3 regions of the Mesorhizobium sp. NZP2077 genome follow, and region 3 is predicted to be linked to each of the others. Evidence: predicted binding sites of a transcription regulator. Region 3 holds the regulator's gene; each other region holds the start of a gene.
The links. The regulator PhoB, encoded in region 3, activates phosphate uptake and scavenging genes when phosphate is short. The targets are predictions, from matches to a motif close to TGTCATNNANCTGTCAT.

Region 1 (4,060 bases), 1.7 Mb from region 3:
GCAGCTTCCAGCGCCGCCAGCCAGTCGGTGAAATCGGGCAAATCCCAGCTTGACGGCTGGAAGCGCCGCATCGCCGGATTGACGCTTTCCCAGCGCGATTGCCAATGGCCCGGACCCGAACCGCCGCTTCCCGGCAGGTTGATGAAATGCGTCATGTCGCCTTGCTCCAATCGATTGAGGGCGCATGGTGGCGTCTTGCGTTGGCATCGAGAATGGGAAACCATCGGAAAAATCACGTCCTTGCCGATGGATTCAAGGTGCCCATGAAGAACAACGCTGAGCGCACGCCGCTCGACCCGACCGACGTCGCCATTGTCGAAACCATGCAGGAGAATGGCCGCATCGGCATGTCGGAGCTTGGCCGGCGGGTGGGGCTGTCGCAACCGGCGACGTCCGAGCGGGTCAAGCGGTTGGAGGAGCGCGGCGTCATTGCCGGCTACACCGCGGTGATCGATCCGGCGGCGCTCGGTCTCGGCATGATGGCCATCATCCGCGTGCGCACCACGCATGAGCACATCCGCCCCTGCCTGAAGCAGTTCGCCGCAATGCCCGAGATTACCGAGGTGCACCGGCTGACCGGCGAGGATTGCTTCATCGTGAAAGTGGTCGCGCCCTCGCCCGCCCACCTGGAAACCATCGTCGACGCCGTGGCGCGCCATGGTGCTGTCACCACGGCGCTGGTGCTGCGCAGCGAGGCGCCGAAGCCGATCGGCCGCGACCTGATCCGCAGATCAGGCGGTTAGCGGCCCCAGCCTACCGGCTGAGGTCAAGCGCGGCGGAGAGATCGCCGATCGGCGGCTCCCCATTGCCGGCAAGCGCCTTGTCGCGGGCGACGATGCCGGAGAGCACAGGCAGATCGTAGCGCGCGGTGATGAAGCGCAGGATCGACGTCGTGTCATATTGCGTGTGGTCGACCGTGCCCATCTTCGCATAGGGCGAGATGATGAAGGCCGGGACGCGGTTGCCCGGCCCCCAGCGATCGGCCTTCGGCGGCGCGACATGATCCCAGAAGCCGCCATTCTCGTCATAGGTGACGACCACCAGCATGTGACCCCATTGCGGGCTCTTCTCCAGATGCGCGACGAGGTCGGCCAGATGCTGGTCGCCGCTCGCCACATCGGTATAGCCGCCGTGCTCGTTGAGATTGCCTTGCGGCTTGTAGAAAGTGACGGCCGGCAGCTTGCCGTCGTCGATCGCCTTGATGAATTCGGTGCCTTCCAGGCCGCCATCCCTGAGATGCGTGGTCCGCGCGGCCGTGCCGGGCGCATAGGCAGCGAAATAGTTGAACGGCTGGTGATGGAACTGGAAGTTCGGCACCGGCGTGGCGTTCTTGCCGTCGAGCGTGGCCTGCCAGGCGCCGGCATACCAGGCCCAGTCGATCCCCTTCAGCGACAGCAGGTCGCCGATGGTGATGTCGTGCTGCGGCGGCAGCGTGCTGGCCACGGACGGATCGGCCAAGGCCGGGTCGCCGCCCGCGGCCGGCTTGTTGTTGCTCGGCTGATAGGGCGGCTGCATGGTGTTGACGGCGTAGAAGTCCGGCGTGATGGCGCCGTCATTGACAAATTTCGGCGCGCCGCCAAGGGCTGAGGCCGGCGAATTGTCGGCCACCTTCAGCGTCTTGCCGTCAGCCTCGACGACGGCGATCTGCCCCTTCACCGGGCTGGTGTCGGCGTTGGGATAGACCGGAACGCAGGCGCAGGCGAGCTGGAAGTGGTTGAGGAAGGAGCCGCCAAAGGCACCCTGGAAGAAATTGTCGGCCAGCACGTATTTCTTCGCCACTGCCCACATCGGCAGGCCGGAGCCGTCATAATGGCCCATCACGAGGCCGCCGGAATCGGCCCAGGCGGCGAACTTGTCGTTCCGGCCAGCGTCGATCTGCATCTGCTCCTGATAGAAGCGGTGCCAGAGATCGCGCGTGATGACGGAGGTCTTCTCGTTGAAGCCGGCAACATCGTCGATGGCGAAGCTGGCATTGGCGAGATGCGCTGACTGCGCTTCGGTCACCGGTGGCGTCACGCCCTTGGCGGTCAGCCCACCCCAGGCCGGCGGCAACTCTGAAAGCGGCTTGCCGTCGCGGTCGAGCTGGCGCGCCTGGTCGGCCGAGACATTGGCCAGCCCATTGGCGCCGGGGAAGCCGCCATAGAGATTATCGAAGCTGCGGTTCTCGGCATAGATGACGACGACGGTGTCGATCTTGTCGTAGCCGGGAGGAGCGGCGTGGGCCGCGCCGGCGAACGATGCCAGCGCCGTCGAGGCGAGGCAAAGCGAGAGAAAGGACCTGGTCATGGGAAGATGCCTCGTGGCTGGCTGGAGGACGGCACGCATGGGCAACGAAATACAGGACTGGAGCTACTTCCATGCCTTGTCACCTTTGTGACATTTACCGACCCGTCGAACACGGTTTCGTGAACGCCAGGCCAGGTCATGAATCCGTTGCACAGGATACTTAGTTGCGGGATCGAAACCGGACTTCAGGCATGGCAACGGGACGATGGAAAAGCCGGGCGGCAGTGATCGCCGCGGCATCGGTGGTAAGCTTCGCCGCGCCCGCAAACACGGCGGCACCGGATGGCGTCCACCCCGGCCCGATGTCGCGCGCCCAGGCCTACGCGCGCGCCGAGGCGCTGACCACGCTTGGCAAAGAAATGTTCTTCGATCCGGCCCTGTCAGCCTCGGGCAAGCAGGCCTGCTCGTCCTGCCATGATCCGCACCACGCCTTCGGCCCCGCCTCGGCCTCGCCGGTCGAGATGGGCGGGCCAAACCTCGACCAGCCGGGCGTGCGCGCCGTGCCGTCGCTGCGCTATCTCCAGGCGGCGCCCGCCTTCACCGAGCATTTCTACGATTCCGAAGACGAAGGCGATGAGAGCGTCGACAATGGCCCGACCGGCGGCCTGACCTGGGACGGCCGCGCCGACCATGGCAAGGACCAGGCCAAGATACCCCTGCTCTCGCCCTTCGAGATGGCCAACAAGGATGAGGCCGCCGTCGCCGCTGCCTTGCGCAAATCGGCCTATGCCGACGCATTCAAGGCAACCTTCGGCGCAGACGTGTTCGAGCACCCGGGTGACGCCTTCGATGCCGCCGCCGAAGCGCTCGGCACCTTCGAACAGAGTGCTGCCGATTTCTATCCCTATTCCAGCCGCTACGATGCCTTCCTCGCCGGCAAGGCAGAACTCACGGCGCAGGAAATGCGCGGCCGCGCGCTGTTCGAGGACGAAACCAAGGGCAATTGCGCCAGCTGTCACCTCAGCGAACCCGCCAATGACGGCGAACCGCCGCAATTCACTGATTTCGGCCTGATCGCCATCGCCGTGCCGCGCAATGCGGCGATCCCTGCCAACGCCGATCCGGCCTATGTCGATCTCGGCCTGTGCGGCCCGCTGCGCACCGATTTCAAGGGACGGAGAGAGTATTGCGGCCTATTCAAGACGCCTACCTTGCGCAACGTCGCGCTGCGCAAGAGCTTCTTCCACAACAGCACGTTCCACACGCTGCGCGACGCGGTCGCCTTGTACGCCAGCCGTGATACTGATCCCGGCCATTGGTACCCCAAAAATGCCGACGGTACGGTCAGGCAATATGACGATTTGCCAAAGGCTTACTGGCCGAACTTGAATCGGGACCCGCCCTTCAACGGCAAGAAGCCTGGCGACAGACCGGCGCTCAATGATGCCGAGATCGACGACATCGTCGCCTTTCTCGGCACGCTCACCGACGCCGACCAGCAGGCAGCGAACTGAAAAGCCCTGCTCATTTGGCCTGCACGCTGGCAAGGAAAGGCTTCTGGATTGGCCGGATTTGATGCGCCTTAACGCTTGGGGCCGGTAAAGAAAGACATATCCCATTAGCGCTTCCTAAACCGCTCTAGGATAACCCTCGTCACTCGATGGTGGGACGCAGATGAACGCATTCGGGCGAGCGGCCGGATTTGTTGTGATCCTTTTGACCGGCGCGGCGACGCTGGCGGCGTTGCATATCGACGCCCAGCGAAACTACGCGCTGGCCAAGGAGCGCTATCTCGAGAATTCCCAGGCAGCTTCCAGAGCGACGGCCAAGACCG
Region 2 (4,060 bases), 1.5 Mb from region 3:
CTGCTGGCGGAAGCCTGCGTGCTGACGGTGCTGCTCGGCACCTCGCTCAAGTTCGAGGGCAAGTTCATCCTGCAGACCCGCACCGACGGGCCGGTCGACATGCTGGTGGCGGATTTCTCGACGCCCTCGGCATTGCGCGCCTATGCACGCTTTGACGCCGACCGGCTGGAGGCTTTGGTCGCGGCGGGCGAAACGTCCCAGCAGACGCTGCTCGGCAGCGGCGTGCTGGCGTTGACTATCGACCAGGGCGCCCATACGCAACGCTATCAGGGCATCGTCCAGCTCGACGGCGAAACGCTGGAGGACGCGGCGCGCACCTATTTCCGCCAGTCGGAACAGATCCCGACGGATATCCGGCTCTCGGTTGCCAAGCTGTTGACGCCAGGTCCTGGCGGCGCGCGCGAACAGTGGCGCGCCGGCGGCATCCTGGCGCAGTTCCTGCCGCAGTCACCCGAGCGCATGCGCGTTCCGGACCTGCCCGGCGGCGATGGCGATCCGCGCGAGGAGATCCACGATCCGGCCGACAATTCCTGGCAGGAACTGTTGGCGCTGCTCGGCACGATCGAGCCGACCGAGCTGATCGATCCGACGATCGGCGCCGAGCGGCTGCTCTATCGCCTGTTCCACGAGCATGGCGTGCGCGTCTTCGGCGGCGTCCCCGTCGCCGACCAGTGCTCATGCTCGCGCGACAAGATCCGCGGCATCCTCGAGGGTTTTTCCGCGCAGGAGATCAAGGACAGCACCGAGGATGGCGGCATCCATGTCGCCTGCGAATTCTGCTCGACGCAGTACGACTTCGATCCGGCGGAATTCGCGGCGCAGTGAGGAATCCTTTCTCCCCGTATTAGTGACGGGGAGAAAGACCCTAATTCACCGTCCGCCTCGTCCCCGGCAGATCCAGCGAAAACGCCGGGATGGCGATATCGAAAGTCTCGCCCCGCTTGTTGCGCATCGTGTAGCGCCCGACCATGATGCCTGACGGCGTCGAGAGCGGGCAGCCGGACGTGTACTGATAGCTGTCGCCGGGATTGAGTTCGGGCTGGTCGCCGACGACGCCGGGGCCGCGCACTTCCTCGACCCGGCCGGCACCGTCGGTGATGTGCCAATAGCGCGACAGAAGCTGCACGAATTCGTCCGACTGGTTGTCGATCGTTATCTGATAGCCCCAGACATAGCGGTTCTCGGAAGGATCAGAGCGATCCTCGAGATAGAACGGCCTGACCTGCACTTCGATGTTGCGCGTCACGGCGCGGTACATAAGCGGCTCCAAAACAATCTCAAGCATGATCCCGAAAAGTGGGAACCGGTTTTCCCGGACAAACGGGTTTCCGTTTGTCCAGAGGTCATGCAACAAACAGAACCTTTCGGCGCTCCCGGCGAGCAGGTCAACGTGCGCGTCTTGTCGCGCCTGGTCTTGAAACGCAGGTGCCGGCAAAGAATGTCATTTAAGTGACACACGACAATGGTGGTGTGCAGGCACCGGGCGACTCGGCGCTCTGTCGAACTGCTGAAAACGGCCACGATGCAGGCCGTCTCTCCTGGAGTGACCAGATCTCGATGGAACTCACTCTCATAGCCGCCTCGCTTTCGACTGCCCTTGTCCTTTCAAACGTTGCCAGTATCCTGCTCGCCGCTTCACAGCTGAAACGGCGCACGACCATCGCACGGCGTGCCGGCAAGTCGCCGGCGGTGTCGATTGTCATACCGTCGCGCGGTGTCGAGCCGTTCACGCAGGAGACGCTGGAGCGCGCCTTCTCGCTCGACTGGCCGCGCTACGAGCTGATCTTCTGCGTCGCCCATGCCGACGATCCGGTGGTCAGATTGATCCGCGCCGCCATTGGCCGCTTTCCAAAAGTGCCAGCCCGGCTGTTGATCGGGGACGATCGCGTCAGCGCCAATCCCAAGCTCAACAATTGCGTCAAGGGTTGGGAAGCCGCGCGCCATGACTGGGTCATCCTGGCCGACTCCAACGTGCTGATGCCAAGAGACTACGTCCAGCATCTGATGGCGGCGTGGCGGCCGGATACCGGCCTTGTCTGCTCGACACCGATCGGCTCGCGGCCGGACGGGTTCTGGGCCGAGGTCGAATGCGCCTTCCTCAACACACTGCAAGCCCGTTGGCAGTATGCCGGCGAGGCGCTCGGCCTCGGCTTTGCCCAGGGCAAGAGCATGTTGTGGAACAAGCCGATGCTGGGCGCCAATGGCGGCATCCGCGCTCTGGCCGCCGAAATCGCCGAGGACGCCGCCGCTACCAAGCTGGTCAATGGTCTTGGCCTGCGCGTCAATCTCGTCGCAGCGCCCTTCGAACAGCCGCTCGGCCGACGCAGGCTTGGCGAGATCTGGTCGCGCCAGGCCCGCTGGGCGCGCCTGCGCCGCGTCACCTTCCCGCTGTTCTTCGCACCCGAAATCCTGACCGGCGCGGTGGTGCCGCTGCTGCTCGCACTGGTTGCGGCGGCAAGTGCCGGCTTCAGCCTGCCGCTGACGGCCATCGCCGTGCTGGCGACCTTCTATCTTCCTGAATGTGTCCTGGCCTGGTCCAAGGGCTGGCACCTGTCGCCGCGCATGGTCGCGGCGATGATTGCGCGAGACTTGATGCTTCCAATCATGTGGGCTCGCGGCTGGCTTGGCGGCGCTGTCGACTGGCGCGGCAACGCGATGACCATCGGCACCAAGGCCGCCGAACTGGAAGAGACGCCGTCGCGCGCCTGATCGCGGCGCGGACGAAAGCTGCCTCGACTGGTTCTATTTTGCGGCCTTCAGCGCCTGCGCGATGTCTTCCAGAAGATCGTCGGTGTCCTCCAGACCGACCGACAGCCTGAGCGTACCTGGCCCGATGCCGAGTTCGGCGCGAGCCTCGTCGCTCAAATTCTTGTGCGTGGTCGTCGCCGGATGGGTGATCAGGCTCTTGGCATCGCCGAGATTGTTCGAGATCAGCACGATGTCGAGCGCGTTCTGCAAGGCGAAGGCGGCCTGCTTGCCGCCCTTGACGTCGAGGCAGATCAGCGTCGAACCGCCCGACATCTGCTTCTTGACGATATCGGCCTGCGGGTGGTCGGCGCGGCCGGGATAGATGACGCGGGCAATCTGCGGCTGCTCGGCGAGGAAGTCGGCGATCTTGCCGGCACTCTCCGTCTGCTGGCGCACGCGCAGCGGCAGCGTCTCCAGGCCCTTGAGCAGTGTCCAGGCATTGAACGGCGACAGGCTGGGGCCGGTGTGGCGGAAATAGTCGTGCAAATTCTCGTCGATCCACTTCTTGTCGGACAGGATGACACCGCCCAGGCAGCGCCCCTGGCCATCGATGTGCTTGGTCGCCGAATAGACGACGATGTGGGCGCCGAGCTGCAACGGCTTCTGCTGCAAAGGCGTGGCGAAGACATTGTCGACCACGAGCCGCGCGCCGATCGAGTTGGCCAGCGAGGCGACGGCTGATATGTCGACCACTTCCAGCGTCGGGTTGGTCGGGCTTTCCAGGAAGAACAGTTTTGTGTTGGGCCTGACCGCCTTTTCCCAGTTGGCGATGTCGGTGCCGTCGACCAGCGTCGCCTCGATGCCGTAGCGCGGCGCCAGCGTCTCGACCACCCAGCGGCAGGAGCCGAACAGCGCGCGCGCCGCCACGATATGGTCGCCGGCCTTGACGCTGCACAGCATGGCCGCCGTCACCGCGGCCATGCCCGATGCCGTGGCGCGCGCATCCTCGGCGCCTTCGAGCGCGCACATGCGCTTTTCGAACATGTCGACGGTCGGGTTGGCGTAGCGCGAATAGATGAAGCCGGGCTCCTCGCCTTTGAAACGGGCTTCAGCGGCCTGTGCCGTTTCGTAGACATAGCCCTGGGTCAGGTACATCGCTTCGGAGGTCTCGCCGAATTGGGAACGCAGGGTTCCGCCATGCACGAGGGCTGTCTGAGGCTTCCAGTTGCGCTTCTTGCTGTTCATTGCTTTTGTTCCAGACACAAAAAAACCGGCCGCGAAAGTCGCAACCGGTCCATACGGCCTCGCGGCCAACGGTCCTTTAGCGACTTGTTTAACGTGGCTGCAAGCCGACCGGCCAAATCACCACGGG
Region 3 (4,060 bases):
CATCATCGGCCTGTTCGTCTATGAGCTGATGGTGCGGCCGATGGGGCATTTCTCGGCGATCGCCGGCGCCGTCGCGCTTGCCATCCTGGTCATCCCCGTCGTCGTGCGCACCACCGAGGACATGCTCAACCTGGTGCCCAACGCCTTGCGCGAAGCCGGCACCGCGATCGGCGCGCCGCGCTGGGTGGTCATCAAGTCGGTCGCCTACCGCGCCGCAATGTCCGGTATCGTCACCGGCATATTGCTGGCCATCGCCCGCATCTCCGGCGAGACGGCACCCCTTCTTTTCACGGCGCTGAACAACCAGTTCTGGTCGAGCAATCTCAACGCGCCAATGGCCAGCCTGCCTGTGACCATCTTCCAGTTTGCTCTCAGCCCTTACGAGGAATGGCAGCAGCTGGCCTGGACTGGCGCACTCATCATCACATTGACGGTTCTCGCGCTCAGCATCGTTGCGCGCAGCCTGACCGGACGCAGAGAGGACAAATGAGCCAGATGTTGTCTCCAGACATGACGATCGCCGCCGAGGCAGCCGCCAAGGTAAAGATCGAGGTCAAGAACCTCAACTTCTACTACGGCCAGTCGAAGGCGCTGAAGGATATCACGCTGTCGCTGCCCGAGCGCAGCGTCACCGCTTTCATCGGGCCGTCGGGTTGCGGAAAGTCGACGCTGCTGCGCGTCTTCAACCGCATCTATGAGCTCTATCCAAAGCAGACCGCCGAGGGCCAGGTCCTGCTCGACGGCCAGAACGTCCTCGACCGCTCGCAGGATCTCAACCTGCTGCGCACCAAGATCGGCATGGTGTTCCAGAAGCCGACGCCGTTCCCGATGTCGATCTATGAGAACATCGCTTTCGGCGTCAGGCTCTATGAGAAGATCAGCAAGGCCGAGATGGACGGCCGCGTCGAGCAGGCGCTGAAGCGCGCAGCCCTATGGAACGAGGTCAAGGACAAGCTCAATGCCAGCGGCCTCAGCCTGTCAGGCGGCCAGCAGCAGCGGCTGTGCATCGCCCGCACCGTGGCGGTGAAGCCGGAAGTCATCCTGCTCGACGAGCCGGCCTCGGCGCTTGACCCGCTGTCGACCGCCAAGATCGAGGAGCTGATCGACGAGCTGCAGGCCGACTACACGATCGTCATCGTCACCCACAACATGCAGCAGGCGGCGCGCGTCTCGAAGCAGACCGCCTTCATGTATCTGGGAGAACTGGTCGAGTTCGACAAAACCGAGAAGATCTTCACGTCGCCTCGCGAGAAGCGCACGCAAGATTACATCACCGGCCGCTTCGGCTGATCGCACGCATACGAGGACCAGGATCATGGCCGAACACACAGTCGCAGCCTTCGACGAGGATCTCGGACAGATCAGCAAGCTGATCAGCGACATGGGCGATCTCGCCGGCTCGATGGTCGGCGGGGCCACCAAGGCGCTGCTGAATTCCGACAACGCGCTGGCACAGCGTGTGGTCTCCGACGACGCCATCATGGACGCGCGCCAGCGCGAACTCGACGACCGCGCCATCACGCTGATCGCCAAGCGCCAGCCGATGGCCGACGATCTGCGCCATGTCGTCGGCTCGATCCGCATGGCCGGCGATCTCGAGCGCATCGGCGACCTTGCCAAGAACATCGCCAAGCGCGTCGGCACCGTCGGCCTCGCCACTACGCCGCGCGACCTGTCGCATTCCATCGACGCCATGGCGCAGCTGGTGCTGATCCAGGTGCAGGGCGTGATCGAGGAGTACGCGGCCGGCGATGCCGCCGCACTTGCCAAGCTCAGGAATGACGACGAACGCATCGACGTCAAATACACCTCCGTCTTCCGCGAACTGTTGACCTATATGATGGAGGACCCGCGCAACATCACGGCGTGCACGCATCTGTTGTTCTGCGCCAAGAATCTCGAACGCATCGGCGACCACGTGACCAACATCGCCGAAAACGCCTACTATGTCCTGACCGGCACGCAGTTGCCCGCCAACCGTCCAAAACAGGATGAGACGGCGATGTCGGCGCCCGCGGCCTGACGCAAGAGGTAACCAATCGATGATCGCGCCACGCATTATGGTGGTGGAGGATGAGGAGCCGCTGGGGGTGCTGCTCCGTTACAATCTTGAATCCGAAGGCTACCAGGTGGAGGTGGTGCCGCGCGGCGACGAGGCTGAGATCCGCCTGCAGGAGAACGTGCCCGACCTTCTCGTGCTCGACTGGATGGTGCCGGCGGTGTCCGGCATCGAACTCTGTCGGCGGCTGCGGATGCGGCCCGAGACCGAGCGGTTGCCGATCATCATGCTGACCGCGCGGGGCGAAGAAAGCGACCGCGTGCGCGGGCTCTCGACCGGCGCCGACGACTATCTGGTCAAGCCGTTCTCGACGCCGGAATTCATGGCTCGCGTCAAGGCGCTGCTGCGCCGCGCCAAGCCGGAAGTTCTGTCCAGCGTGCTCAAGGTCGGCGACATCGTGCTCGATCGTGAATCGCACCGGGTCTATCGCAAGAAGAGCGAGATCCGGCTCGGGCCGACCGAATTCCGCCTGCTCGAATTCATGATGCGTCATCCCGGCCGCGTGTTCTCGCGCAGCCAGCTGCTCGACAATGTCTGGGGCGAGACGATCTACATCGACGAGCGCACGGTGGACGTGCATGTCGGCCGGCTGCGGAAGGCGGTCAACAATGGCCGCATGCCCGATGTTATCCGCACCATCCGTGGGGCGGGCTACGCGATCCGCGAGGATTGAGCGTGACCTGATTCAGGCTACGTTTTTCTTTACGGCAAGGCCTGATTTCGCCTGCACACCCGGTGCGAAGATCTCTTGGTCGACGAAGGTCAGCGCGCGCATGGCGCAGCCTTCGCGGATGAGGGGAAGTTCGTTCGGTTCGGTGTCGAAGGAAATCGATTTCGAGTGCTGGCCGCCGGCGGTCTGGGCGATGGCCTCGCGCAATGCGGGCTCGATCAGGTCGAAGGCGGCGGCGCTGACGCCGACCATGGCGACGGGTGCTGGATCGATCAGCGCGAACAGGCTGCCGAGGCCGTAGCCCAGTGCCTCGCCCGCCTTGCGATAGGCTTCGCGCTCGGGCCCGTCGCGTTCGCGTGCCGTGGCGGCGAGCGCCCGCATCTGCGCGTCGCTGACGTCGGCCACCGGCTCGGTGTCCTCACTGAGCTGCCTGGCGTTGCGCCAGATGGCGTAGTTGCCGGCATAGGCCTCGACGCAGCCGCGGCGTCCGCAGCGGCAGAGCGCGCCGCCGGGCCGATGGATCATGTGGCCGAACTCGCCGCCTGAGGAATGGGTGCCGGTGAACAACTCGCCCTTCAGCACCAGGCCCATGCCGATGCCGTGCGACAGAAGGATGGCGATGAAGTCGTCGCGGTAGCGCTCGGGATCGCGCCAGCGCAGCGCCACCGCCATCATGTTGCAGTCGTTTTCCATGGTGGCGGGGATGCCGAACTCGGCCTCGAGTATGTCGGCGAAGGCGATGTTGGTCTGCGGCGTGATCGGCGACCAGAGCATCGCCCGGGCCTCGGTGTCGGTGATGCCCTGGATCGCCAGCGCGATGCGGGCGACGCTGCGCACGTCGATATCGGGATCCTCGAGGCGCCGCCGCACGATGGCGACGCATTCGCCGATCAGCGCTTCGCGCGACATGGTCAGTGTGTCCAACCGGCGCTGTTCCTCCGATACCACCTGGCCGGCATAGTCGATGACGGCGACGGAGAGGAAATTCAGCGACAGCACCACGGTCATGACAGCCGCGGCCTCCGGGTTGAGGCCGAGGCCGACCTGCGGCCGGCCGCGTTTGAGCGCGCCGGCCTCGCTCGGCTTGCCTTCGGCCAGGATGCCTTCGCCGATCAGGTCGGAAGAGATAGCCGATATGGTCGAGTGGCTGAGGCCGGTGGTCGCGGCAATCTCGGTGCGCGAGGGTCGACCGGCCCGGCGCACGGCCGCAATCACCATCGCGCGGTTGCGCCGGCGCAGATCGTCGTGGCGGATTCCGACCGACATCTTTCCCATATCCTCCCGGTCGCCGCGGTTCCTCCGGCCCCTCGAACCCTGCCGACGACACGGGT

Region 1: a site for PhoB is predicted at 2,364-2,380, ahead of HGP13_RS15660 (acid phosphatase). Genes of this name have one in related genera too.
Region 2: a site for PhoB is predicted at 1,440-1,456, ahead of HGP13_RS35580 (ceramide glucosyltransferase). Genes of this name have one in related genera too.

The regions. Positions count from the first base shown of each region.
Region 1 covers NZ_CP051293.1:3,161,012-3,165,071, reverse strand. The annotation lists gene HGP13_RS15670 (alpha/beta fold hydrolase) at 1-155, opposite strand, end outside; gene HGP13_RS15665 (Lrp/AsnC family transcriptional regulator) at 264-743, shown strand; gene HGP13_RS15660 (acid phosphatase) at 754-2,286, opposite strand; gene HGP13_RS15655 (cytochrome-c peroxidase) at 2,478-3,740, shown strand; gene HGP13_RS15650 (EAL domain-containing protein) at 3,901-4,060, shown strand, end outside.
Region 2 covers NZ_CP051293.1:7,261,028-7,265,087, reverse strand. The annotation lists gene HGP13_RS35590 (Hsp33 family molecular chaperone) at 1-825, shown strand, start outside; gene apaG (Co2+/Mg2+ efflux protein ApaG) at 866-1,258, opposite strand; gene HGP13_RS35580 (ceramide glucosyltransferase) at 1,558-2,709, shown strand; gene HGP13_RS35575 (O-succinylhomoserine sulfhydrylase) at 2,743-3,933, opposite strand; SAM riboswitch at 3,990-4,060, opposite strand, start outside.
Region 3 covers NZ_CP051293.1:1,415,153-1,419,212, forward strand. The annotation lists gene pstA (phosphate ABC transporter permease PstA) at 1-490, shown strand, start outside; gene pstB (phosphate ABC transporter ATP-binding protein PstB) at 487-1,290, shown strand; gene phoU (phosphate signaling complex protein PhoU) at 1,316-2,023, shown strand; gene phoB (phosphate regulon transcriptional regulator PhoB) at 2,043-2,732, shown strand; gene HGP13_RS06970 (ROK family protein) at 2,745-3,995, opposite strand.